One region of the Neobacillus oceani genome, then DNA from elsewhere that is predicted to be linked to it. Evidence: riboswitches for the same ligand, from Rfam matches in the RefSeq annotation. Region 1 holds a riboswitch; each other region holds the start of a gene.

What was found. A riboswitch is a leader RNA that binds a small molecule or an ion and turns the genes downstream of it on or off. The one in region 1 is predicted to bind lysine.
Region 2: another riboswitch for lysine. It lies ahead of V1499_RS15915 (aspartate kinase); the one in region 1 lies ahead of V1499_RS22345 (transporter substrate-binding domain-containing protein).
Region 3: another riboswitch for lysine. It lies ahead of V1499_RS20095 (amino acid permease); the one in region 1 lies ahead of V1499_RS22345 (transporter substrate-binding domain-containing protein).

Annotation. Positions count from the first base shown of each region.
Region 1 covers NZ_CP143543.1:4,458,501-4,462,765, forward strand. The annotation lists gene V1499_RS22335 (amino acid ABC transporter ATP-binding protein) at 1-422, opposite strand, end outside; gene V1499_RS22340 (amino acid ABC transporter permease) at 447-1,181, opposite strand; gene V1499_RS22345 (transporter substrate-binding domain-containing protein) at 1,254-2,099, opposite strand; lysine riboswitch at 2,206-2,387, opposite strand; gene V1499_RS22350 (glycoside hydrolase family 32 protein) at 2,587-4,053, opposite strand; gene V1499_RS22355 (sucrose-specific PTS transporter subunit IIBC) at 4,145-4,265, opposite strand, start outside.
Region 2 covers NZ_CP143543.1:3,144,861-3,149,125, forward strand. The annotation lists gene V1499_RS15910 (YslB family protein) at 131-571, shown strand; gene V1499_RS15915 (aspartate kinase) at 895-2,124, opposite strand; lysine riboswitch at 2,238-2,417, opposite strand; gene uvrC (excinuclease ABC subunit UvrC) at 2,487-4,259, opposite strand.
Region 3 covers NZ_CP143543.1:3,951,513-3,955,777, forward strand. The annotation lists gene V1499_RS20090 (amino acid ABC transporter substrate-binding protein) at 1-715, opposite strand, end outside; gene V1499_RS20095 (amino acid permease) at 1,138-2,565, opposite strand; lysine riboswitch at 2,722-2,897, opposite strand; gene V1499_RS20100 (MASE3 domain-containing protein) at 3,034-4,236, opposite strand.

The DNA.
Region 1 (4,265 bases):
GACAATTGATGTGGTTTGGCATTAATGTATTTATCCATGCCGACCACTTTTAAATAGTTCATGGCGACTTTTTCTGCTTCTTCCTTTGAGCGCTTAAGCACCTTTACTTGCCCGACCACACAGTTTCCGAGGACGTTGTGGTTGTTGAACAAATTGAACTGCTGGAACACCATGCCTAGCTTCCTTCTGTAAAGGAACAGGTCATGCTTGTCATCAAGAATGTTTTCGCCTTTGTAAATGATTTGGCCGCCGCTCGGCATTTCCAATAGGTTTACACAGCGAAGGAGCGTCGACTTGCCGGATCCGGATGAACCGATAATACTCACGACTTCCCCTTTATTGACTGAAAAATTAATGTCCTTTAACACTTCATGGTTTCCAAAGGACTTATTTAAATGCTGGATATCAATAACTTTTTCCATACGTTCTCCTCCTTTCTGCAGTTATTATCTTGCAGGCTGGATATCCTCGCCGACAACCGTGTAGCTATCCGGCCCTTCAATTTTCTTTTCAAAATAACGAAGGATTTTCGTTACAGCAAAGGTCATGATAAAATAAAGGACACACGCCACAAAGAATGACTCGAAATAACGGAAATTGTTGCCCGCTACCGATTTTGTCAGGAAGTACAATTCCGATACCGAGATAACGTTAAGGACGGATGTATCCTTAATATTGATTACAAATTGGTTCCCTGTTGCAGGCAAAATGTTTCGGACAACCTGCGGCAAAACGACGTTGACCATCGTCTGGATATGGTTCATCCCAATAGCCTGGGCAGCCTCGAACTGGCCCTTATCAATCGAAATGATCCCGCCGCGGACAATTTCGGCCATATAGGCCCCTGTATTAATCGAAACAACAATAAGTGCTGCCATCATTACATTCATATTAATGTCAAATGCTAATGCGGAGCCGTAATAAATGACCATTGCCTGGACAATCATTGGCGTACCGCGGAAAAATTCAATATATGCTGATAAAAGAAAATTAACGATTGCCAATACAATTTTTTTAAGTCCCCGTTCTGGAACAGGAATCGTCCGGATGATGCCGGCAATCAAGCCGATAACAGCCCCGGCAATTGTTCCAATGAGTGCGATCCATAACGTCGTGCCCGCCCCGCGGAGGAACATCTCCCAGTTTTCCGATACGATTTTTACAATCCATTCAATGCTCATGCCTCTCCTCCTCCATATCATCATGAAACCGGCTGTATACAAGACACAGCCGGTTTCCACCGAAATCTATCTTTATTCTGCCGCCGGCTGGTTCTTGATTGCTTCATCCATGATGCTTGTTTGTTCTTCTTCGGAAATGCCGCTCAGGATTTCATTGATTTTGTCCGTTAGACCGCTTCCCTTTTTAAGTCCGACAGCAATCGCCGTGTCATCCTCGGATGTTTTGAATCCATCCTCGAATTCGACCATCACAAAGTTTTCGTTCGCGGCTGAAGCACTCACCGCTTCAGGGCGCTCGGAAACGTATCCATCAATGATGCCCGATTGAAGTGCGACCCTCATTGCCGGGAAGTTATCCATCGCTGTCGCTTTCTTGACGCCTTCGATCTGGTCAATGACGGAGTAATGGAATGTATTCAGCTGCGCGGTTACCTTCGCACCTTTGAAATCGTTAATTGATTTCGCTCCTTCATACTTGCTTCCTTTTTTCACAACCATTACGAGATTCGATTTATAGTAGTTATCCGAAAAGTCGATTGTTTTTTTACGTTCTTCCGTTGGTGACATCCCTGCGATAATCGCATCGATTTTGCCGGAAGTCAATGCCGGTACAAGGCCATCCCATTCTGTTTTGACAATGACCAGTTCCTTGCCGAGGCCATCGGCGATTCTCTTGGCAATTTCCACATCATAGCCGCCAGCGTATTCAGATGATCCAGAAATTTTGACAGCTCCATTTGAATCGTCTTTTTGCGACCAGTTAAAAGGCGCGTAGCCGGCCTCAAGCCCTACTTTGAAAGTATCCTTTTCTTCCTTGCCATTCGAACCCGATTTTGAACTGTCTGTACCTCCGCAACCGGCCAATACGAGGATTGCGGTAAGCAATACTGCCAGAAATAATGTACCCCTTTTTTTCACCCTTAACTTCCCCTTTCATTTTTAATGAATGAATACACCAAAAAGCGGCCTGAGATAAACTCAGGCCGCAACATGTATAGTTTGCGCCCAAATCCTCTCTTTACCCCAATGAGATAGCACAACTCAATAAACCGGGCAGTTCATTGAGACAGTCCTGCAATTATTCACTGCAGGCCCAGCAGGCAATACTGAGTATATGGCCCACTTCGGCGGTATTTCCTTCTCCCTAGTCTCGATGCTTCTCAGGCTCCACTAAAGACTGTTAAATACCGCGCCTCTACCCCACTGTGAAAGTGAGGTGGTTCTATTAAATTATATACAAATTAGACTATAACATTCCGACAAATCTGTCAACCTAATTTCTGCCTAAAAGCCTATATCCTGATTCCATATGAGGATTCATTTGGAAATAAGATAGCCTTAAATGGAGTGAAGGGGAATGTAGTCAATCAGGGCTTCCCTAAAACATAGAATTCTATTCATATCTTTAAGATTTGTACCGCTGAATCTTCAGCCTATCCAAATCCCACTTTACAAGGCAGAAGCTAGCCTTTCCATAAAAGACAATTGTTTCGTCCTCCATCTTGGGGAAATAACGTGCTGTAAATACTTCTTCGCCTTCGTTTACGAAGATTTCCAATGAAGAATGATCCATGTAAATCCTTAGCTGTGTTAGGTCCGAGATCGCGCATGTTCTTCTTTCCGGTTCGCCTGTTTTAAAATTTTTCCTTATTAGGCTAATCTCCGGTTTATCGGAATCGTAAAATAGTTCGGCCTCGCTTCTAAACCGGATACGGAACCCACCATTCTTCACTTTAAGGCTATCTAACAGCAATTCAACTGATTTTCCCACGACCCCATTGAATTGAGTTGCCTTTCCGGCAAGTTCGACATTCTGGTATTCCACTCTTTCTTTTCGCAGCAAAGAGAGCTCATAAATTGGCCGCTGATAAACCTTATCGCCGTGAAGTCTTAACTCCCGGGGGATGGTCAGTGCATGGACCCAACGGTTGAGTAGAGTCGGGTGGGACGATTCATTCTCATCAGTGATCCCCATCCAGGCGTAAAGGATGGTTCTCCCCTTATCATCAACAAATGTTTGCGGCGCATAGAAATCAAACCCACGGTCAAGCTCGGTAAATGGGCCATGCTTGAATTGGGCCGATTCATAATCCAGTGTTCCGACAAAGTAGCCCGATTGGAACAAGTTATTGTAAAAGTGGCCGCTTGGATCCAATCCTTGGGGCGACACAAGCAAAACATCCTTCCCGTCCAGACGGATCAGGTCCGGGCACTCCCACATATAACCGAAGTCCGCCAGGCCATTCATCCCTTCTCCCGCAATCTGTCCCGATTCCCTCCAGCTTTGCAGGTCATCTGAGGAAAACAGGACCACGGCCCCGTTCCCATTCACGGTTTGGGCACCGATGACCATATACCAGCGGCCGTTTTTCCACCAAACCTTTGGATCCCGGAAATGGGCCGTATACCCCTCCGGGAGCTTGATGATTGGGCCCTTTTTTTCAAAATGGATGCCATCCCGGGACACCGCCACACATTGATACGTCTCCCGCGTCCCATCGTCCAGTTTGACATTCCCGGTATAAAAAAGATACAGTTTTCCTTCCCACTCAACCCCACTGCCAGAATAGCAGCCATTCCGCTCATACCACTCACTCGGGGCGAGGGCAATCGGCTCTTCACGCCAGTGAATCATATTCCTTGATGAATAATGCCCCCAGAATTTCGCCCCATGAGCCGTATCAAAAGGGTTCCACTGGTAAAACACATGGTATGTACCCTTGTACTGGACAAGTCCGTTCGGGTCATTCAACAATCCGACCGGAGGCATAAGGTGGTAATTCAGCCGGTACGGGTCCGTATCCACCTGCTCTTTGTATTTATCAACTTCCTCATACGCTTTCTGGACGAGGAGAGTTTCCTTATCAGTCATCAGCAAACCTCCTTGTGTCATTTACATCCCCATTTTTGCATTGCCTTCTTTTTAAAAAAGGAGGCAAGTAACGCCCTGCCTCCTGTGAATCTTACTGATGTTCGATTTCCTTCTTAACTTTATCCGAGTATCCAAACATCCAGGTGAGCGCGAAAGCGACCGCAATCGCCACGAGGTTGACGAGGATGTACGGCAGGATTTGCCCATTTAAA
Region 2 (4,265 bases), 1.3 Mb from region 1:
GCAGCGCGCCTTTGTTGGGTAAAATAAAACAGGCTTGGCCGCCCAAAAAATGTTGGATTGTTAATATTTTTACGCTTATAAACAGAAAAAATGTATATAATAATAGAGTGATAGAAAGAGAGGGAGTCTTTTGAAAGAACAAACCACTTCAGATTTGCAACCGACTGAAACTGTGACCAAATTTGGCTATGAATTGATCAGGGAAATCCTTTTGCCAGAACTTCTTGGCAAGCAAGCCCCGGAACTCCTTTATTGGGCAGGAAAACTGCTTGCCAGAAAATATCCGTTGAAGACAATTGATGAGGTTAAAACTTTTTTTGCCCGGGCATCATGGGGCCATTTGGACATCCGTAAAGAATCGAAAAATGAAATGGAATTCGTATTGGGCGCTGTCCTCCTTCCTTCCCGGGTATCCTCCAAAGCGGAGTCATATTTCCAGCTTGAGGCCGGATTCCTCGCCCAGCAAATTGAATTCCAAAAAGGCGTAACAGCCGAAGCCTTTGAGCATCCTGTCAAACAATCTAGAATCGCTGTCTTCACTGTCAAGTGGGATAGCAAGGACCCGGTGTAAGAAAAGCGTAATCGCCCGTTAAGCGCCGTATGGACTGGAGGGCCCCGATGGAGATAAAGTGAAACTTCCATCAGCGGTGTTTTTCCGCTGATGGTTAGTTGAACAAATCGGACCTTTAGGGACAGTTGCCCTCTAGGGCTTACTGTCCCTTAATGGTGGGATAAAGGAAACACGATGAGCGGATGCGAATCGATGTTGACTTATCGTAGCGAGGGGACCGAAGTACACTAGGCGCTGGGCGCTGGAGCTAGACAAATTTTCATACGTTCATATCTTTTAAAAGCCCCCTTCACGTATGAAAAGGGGGCTTTTTCCATTGAATTCTACGCATGGATTCCGGTGCCTGAAAGGGCAAACGCATCATGGAGCGCTTCAACCGCGGGAACCATGAATGTATCTTCAATTACAGCGGAAACCTTGATTTCCGATGTGCTGACCATTTTTATCCGGATGCCTTTATCCGCCAAAACTCCAAACATTTGCGCTGCGACGCCCGGATTCGATACCATCCCCGAGCCGACGATCGAAACTTTCGAGAGGCCTGTTTCCGTTTCAATTTTCCCATAGCCCAAAGCTTTTCGGCTTGCTTCAAGGACTTCAATCGTTTTCTCAAGATCTTCCGTTTTGATGGAGAAAGAAAGGTTGGCCGTTCCGTCACCAGTAATATTTTGAATGATGATATCTACGTTAATGCCATTTTTGGCTAGCGAAGCAAAGATTGCTGGCAGGCCGTTCAGCGATTCAGCCAGCCCCATTACCGAAACCCGTGTAATTTGATCTTCAAATGCGACTCCGCGAACAATTAAATTTTCTTCCATGGATACTTCCTCCTCGATCATTGTCCCTTCTTCTTTCACCATGCTAGACCGCACTACAAGCGGAATGCCGTAATTCTTTGCAAATTCGACCGCCCTTGGATGCAGGACGCCTGCGCCAAGATTGGCAAGCTCAAGCATCTCGTCATAGGAAATGGAGAGCAGCTTTCTCGCGCTTTTCACAATCCTAGGGTCTGTCGTGAATACTCCGGTAACATCCGTATAAATATCGCAGCGGCTTGCTTTAAGGGCCGCTGCAAGGGCAACGGCTGTCGTATCCGAACCGCCGCGTCCAAGTGTCGTAATTTCCCCTTGGCCCGTAATTCCCTGGAAACCAGCGACAATCGCCACTTTTCCTTCCTCAAGAACATTCAGCACCCGTTGTGGTTCGACATCCATAATTCGGGCGTTGCCGTGAACATCTTCAGTCTTTATCCCGGCCTGCCAGCCTGTAAAAGAAACGGCCTCCTTGCCGAGAGCGTTCAGGGCCATTGCAAGGAGCGAGATGGTTACCTGTTCGCCGGTTGTAAGGAGCATGTCCATTTCCCGTTTTGAAGGGGATGGGGTAATTTGCTTCGCAAGCCCCACAAGTTCATCCGTTGTTTTTCCCATCGCCGAAACGACGACCGTTACACTGTTACCTAGTTCGGATTCTTCGATTACACGCCTTGCTACATTCATGATCCGTTCCGGCGTCCCAACCGAGGTGCCGCCGAATTTCTGTACAATAATCGCCACTGTTTCCCCTACTTTCCTTTGCTGGTTTCCTTTTTAAGTAAGTATCTGCACAAACAAAAAGGGCAATGAGAGATATCTCATTGCCCGGATACGTGAAAATATTCTACGCATCTATGTGAGATAGCCCTCCAGGATTAGTAAACCCTGACAATCCTGCACTTATTCAATGCAGGACCAGCAAGCGTCCGGAATGGATCCATTCGCCGCTTCGGCGGTCTCCCCTTTCAAAATCCTTCACGGAATCCATTCTTCTCCGGATTTTTACTCTTGAAGCCCGCGCCTCTACCTTCACTTTAGAATTCAAAGTGATAGTATATGAAATTATCCATCATTATAGCACAGCCGTTTTTTATTCGCCAACCCTAAGAGTTCAATTTTTTCAAAAGTTCTTCGGCGATAGGCCCTGGTATACCGATGCGTGTGATTTCCTCCGGAGTAGCTTCCTTCACTTTTTTCACCGAACCAAAATTTTTAAGAAGGAGCTTCTTCCGCTTTTCACCAATCCCCGGAATTGAATCCAATATTGATTGGAAGGCGCTCTTTCCGCGAAGCTGCCTATGGAAGGTGATCGCAAACCTATGGACCTCATCCTGGATCCGCTGCAGCAGGTAAAACTCCTGGCTGTTGCGCGGCAATGGAACGATTTCAAGCGGATTACCGTACAGAAGCTGGGATGTTTTGTGCTTTTCATCCTTTACGAGGCCGGCAAGTGGAATATCTAGCCCGAGTTCGTTCTCAAGGACGTCTCTTACTGCCTCGACATGTCCCTTCCCGCCATCGATGATAATCATGTCCGGAAGCGGAAGGCCTTCCTTCAAGGCGCGGGAGTATCTTCTTCGCGCCACTTCCCGCATCGATTCATAATCATCCGGGCCTTTAACCGATTTGATTTTGTATTTTCGGTATTCCTTTTTATAGGGCTTTCCGTCCATGAACACGACCATCGCCGATACCGGGTCGGTTCCCTGAATGTTCGAGTTGTCGAACGCCTCGATCCGGTTCGGGGTATGGATGCCGAGCAGCGCGCCAAGATTGTCGACAGCCTTGATGGTTCGGTTTTCATCCCGTTCAATAAGCGAAAACTTTTCATTGAGGGCAATCTGTGCATTTTTTACGGCCAGTTTGACGAGGTCCTTTTTTGGTCCGCGCTGCGGCTGGAGCACCTTTACTTCCAGCAGCTGCTCCGCCGTCTGGCAGTCCACGCTGTCCTGGATAAGGACTTCCCGTGGCTTGATGTGGTTTGCCTTCGAGTAAAACTGTCCAAGGAAAGTCAGCATTTCTTCCTCTGGCTCGCCGTAAACAGGGAAAAGGGAAACATCGCGCTCAATGAGCTTTCCTTGCCGCACAAAAAACACCTGGACACACATCCAGCCCTTGTCGACAGCATACCCAAAAACGTCGCGATCGGTAAAATCGGTCGTCGTCATTTTCTGTTTTTCCATCGTCGCTTCGATATGAGCAATCTTGTCCCTGAACTCCTTCGCCCGCTCGAAATCAAGCTGCTCCGCGGCCTGCGTCATTTTCTCGGTAAGTTCTTTTTTGATTTCCTTGTAGCCGCCATTCAGGAACCTTGTAATCTCATCGGTCATCTGTTTGTACTCCGATTCCGGCACCTGCTTTACGCATGGTGCCAAGCACTGCCCGAGGTGATAATAAAGGCAGACGCGGTCGGGAAGCGTCGCGCACTTCCTGAGCGGGTAAATCCTATCAAGCAGCTTTTTCGTTTCATTCGCCGCCTGGACGTTTGGGTAGGGGCCGAAATACTTCCCTTTGTCACGCTTTACTTTCCTCGTAATGATCAGTTTCGGATGGCGCTCTGCTGTCAGCTTGATGAAAGGATACGTCTTGTCGTCCTTGAGCATGATATTGTATTTGGGATCGTGTTTCTTGATCAAATTCAGTTCAAGGATGAGCGCCTCAATATTCGAAGAGGTGACAATGTATTCAAAGTCTTCGATTTCCCCGACCAGCCGCTGTGTCTTCGCGTCATGCGACCCGGAGAAATAGGAACGAACCCTATTTTTCAACACCTTCGCCTTACCAACATAGATAATCGTCCCTTGCCTGTCCTTCATTAAATAACATCCAGGCTGGTCTGGCAGCAGGGCGAGTTTTTGCTTAATAATTTCATTCATAAAGTT
Region 3 (4,265 bases), 510 kb from region 1:
GGAACATGAGTCCGCTCTTTGAAACATCGCTTTCCGTCGCAACGACTTTTACTTTCGCCTCAGGACGGTTCTTTTTAAAATCAAGGAACGCAATCTTGTCATTGATCGTCACATCAACCCGCTTCGAGTTCAAAAGCTCGACCGCCTGGTTAAAGCCCTCAACGCCAACAATTTCCGCACCGTATTTCCTAGCGATGTCGGCATAATTACTTGTCATCGACTGAGCAGACTTAAGCCCCTTAATATCCTCAAACTTGGTCACTTTGTCATTGTCTTCACGCGTAATCAGGACGGCCGCGGAAGTAATGTAAGGCTCGGAGAACAAGTACTTCTCCTGGCGGTCCGGACGGATACCGACCTGGTTGGCAATCATGTCAAAACGCTTCGCATCAAGCCCAGCGAAAATCGCATCCCACTGCGTTTCAAGGAATTCAACCTCCACGCCAAGCCGCTTTCCGACCTCCTCGGCAATTTCAACGTCAAAGCCAGTCAGCTTGCCCTTATCATCGTGGAACGTAAACGGAGGGTATGTACCTTCCGTACCGACAACAAGTTTGCCTTCATCCTTCACCTTGGAAAGAACATCATTCCCGCCAGTCTTCTTTTCTTCATTATTCGTATTGTTATTAGCATTATTTTTGTCGTTCGTACCACACGCAGCAACCACCAGCACAAGGCTTAGCATGAGTGCAAACAGAATCGATAACTTCTTCAACATTAATACCCCCTAATTCTTATTGGTTTGGTCAACATTAAACATCATAGTACAGGAACGCCAGCCATGTCAAAGATTAATTTCTGTATATTTTACCCTGCCTTTTGCAGATTAATCGTTTTCTTGAGGGATATGTTGGAAAGCTATCCGAATTCTTTCTAAAGACGCCTTTTGGAAAATTGGCCACCCGGGCCAAGCAGGCAGAATGTTTATGTAAATCTTCTCCCCACCTCTGTTTTTTCCTTTACTATAAATATTTTAAAAAACCGCCTGGGAACCCCCAAGCGGTTTAAGTTGTTTCTATAAATCTTTTTGCGGCACAGGATAGGATCTTACCTCGCCCAGGTATTGATCAATGCGCTTGGATAAGCCCATCTTTCAATGGAACTTGAGAAGTTAAAGCTAACTTTTGTTGATTACCCTTAAACCGCAGGTCTCTTTTTAACAGACCTGTTTCCAGCATTCGCCCTCCAGAGCGGCCCGTAAAAGAAAATTCCGCTTGCAATGAGTAGCATCCCAAAGGTGAATGTTTTCAGGTCGGCTGTCCCGCCAATGATGACCCAAGTAGAATAAATCGTCGACATCGCAGCAATGATTCCATCGGTCGCACGCGATTTGTCACCTAGGTATGTTTCCCCAGTCACAACTAGCTTAAGCTGGTATAGTGAAGCGATGAAGTAAGGAACGAGATACGACAGGGTCGCAATGAAAATAACAAAACCGAACGCCTTCGAAATGGAGTTCGAAATCGTCGAGAAAATGAACAGCTGACCAAGTCCGTTTGTAATGATCATCGAACGGACTGGAATACCTTTTTTATTTTCCTTTAGGAACCACGGCAGGAAAAGCCCTTGCTTTGCAGCCTGGAACGGGATTTCCGCACTCAGCATTACCCAGCCAAGCGTCGAGCCGACTAGGCTGATCAAGCCAATTGCGGCGAGCGCCTGGCCACCAGCCGGTCCGAGCACCTTGGTAATCGCGTCGATAAGCGGCTTGTCGGAAGCAATGAGTTCTCCCTGGCTGAGCATGCCCATAACAAGGATGGAGATACCGATGTAAAGCGCGAGTGCGATGAGCAAGCCCAGGATGGAAGCCCGTTTTACATCGATTTGTTTTTTCGCCCTTGATGAAAAGACAACAGCGGATTCAACGCCGATGAATGCCCAAAGTGTTGACAGGGCGGCTGAATTCACCTGGCCAAGCAAACCGATCGTCTGTCCGCTACCGTCGACCCGTGGAGCGGTGAGCGGCAAGATGTTTGTTTTACTGAATGCGAATAAACCAACAATAATGAATAGAATAAAACCAATAACCTTCGCAGCGGTGGCAGCGAAATTCAGCTTTCCGGCGTTCTCAATTCCGCGAAGGATGATGGCATGGGTAGACCAAAGCATCACCGTGCAGACGATAAACGTCATACCGTTGCCGACCTTTACGGTTAATCCGCCAATCGAAAACCATTCCGCCTGGCTCGTCAAAATCGGGAAGAACGTTGACAGGTAGCCCGCGAACGTCGTAATAATCGCAATATTCCCGGCAAGGTTCCCAATCCAGTAGCCCCAAGTCGCCATGAAGCCTGACAGCGTCGAAGCCTGAGTGCCCGGCCTGAACAATTCCTTCGCATATATTTGCGGCCCACCCTTTAGCTCCGGCTTCCGAATCGCTAGGTTTCCGAACACAAGGACCGTCATCATGACCCCGAATCCGGTCAACCCCCACGCCATCATCACGCCTGCCGGACTTGCCGCCTCAGATAGCGAGCGCGGCAGCATGAAAATGCCGGATCCAACCATATTTCCAACGACAAGTGCCGTCAATATCCATAAACCAAGTTTCCCTTGTTTATTCATCTATGATGTCTCCTCTCTTCGTTGTTGAAAGTGAAGCATTGCGCCATCCCCTCCTCCACTTTTCTGAAAGGTGGCGGAGTAAACGGAAGCATCTGCTTCAAAAACAGGCAGAAAAAAACACCCCTGATACGGAGTGTATTTGTGCCGCATCAGACAAAACGGGATAGTTCACCATAGTTTCCCATGGCAGTCCTGCACCTATTCGGATACAGTCCCAGCTGACGCAGTCAGTGACCTGCGGCGCTTCGGCGGTCATTCCTTTCATCCGGCCTCCCCGGGGTGCCTGCCCCTCTTCCGAATTACTCCTAATACCCGCGACCTCTACCTCATCTCGCTGATGAGGAATCTATATATTTGAATTATGTGATGTTTTTTTAGCCTTACCTAGGATAAAGCCTCGCAGGGGGTTTGTCAACCTGTTCCGCGCAACGCCCAGCCCGGGTGGCCAATTTTCCACAAAGCCGTCAATCATAGTGTTTTCAAGGCTTTCCCTTTCCTGGCAACTGCCGATTGTGGCCTCTCGCGGGCTCCATAATGGACGAAATTGGAAACATCGACGGCGGTGCCCGCAATTTCCTCGACCTTCCCGCCTTTTACGATTGGTACGAGGGAAATGGCGAAATGGCTTTTTTTAATATTGGCCAGAAATGTCTGTTTGGCGCCGGTTTCCCAGCATTCGTGGCAGTAGTCGAGTGCATCGCCTTCCATTGGAGGCATCAGGTCTTCAACGTCGGTGCCAGTGATTGCGGACGGCTTGAGCCCATTCTCGCGGAGCAGGCCGCCTTCCATATAAGTAAACATGAAGCGCCCTTCTTTTTTCATAATCGAGAAAAGGGCCCCTGGGATTTGCTTTACAACGGTATTTTCATCTGGCACAGGTTCCTTTTTCTTCAGAAGCAGGAAAACGCCTTTCAGGATGAAATAATAACCGAGCACCTTGAAAATGTGGCCTGTAAAATTATCGAGGTCGAATACACTTTGGTAGACGGTGAAGATCATCTCCGACAGGAACAGAAGTGTAAAGGCGAGCGCGAGATTTAGGTGTGTGGTGCATTTTTCAAGATAATAATGGTGCAGGCAGACGACGAGTGACAGAAAATGCAGGAAGCTGATGAAGTACTCAAGGCCATTTTTAAGAGGAGTGGTCCCTTGCCCTTCGACAACAAGGACGGGAAGGCTCTTTTCAAAGATGAAAACAATTGCCATGATTGCAAGTCCGAGCATGATTGCGGCGCTGAGAACCGGCTTCCGCAAATCCCGTCTCACCAGCTTGTCCGGCATCAGCATCACTACCAGCATCAGGATAGCCTCGACCATCCGCGCAACAATCCAGAAACCAGTTGCTTTCGCCACGGAGCTCTCGGTTAGGAAGTAGGGCATACCTTTAAAGGTCACCGTGTGGAGGAGATCAACCATTCCCACTGTGGAAAAAATGAAAAGAATGAGCAGCAGCCTTACAGAGCGATTCCGGTCTAACACTCTCCAGCTGTACAAGACAATTACGAACGAAATCATAATACTGAAAAACTCAAGCAGTGCGTGGAACGATACATAGTTCACCGGGTTGTAAACCTGGACTAGCTGCGGGTGGAAAACATGGATTCCCATAAGAGTGATGATCGCCCCGGCCACCCATGCAAGAAAACGTCCTTCCGTCATCGTGTTCCTCACCTGACTCCCCCCTTCCAAGCCAATTTTCT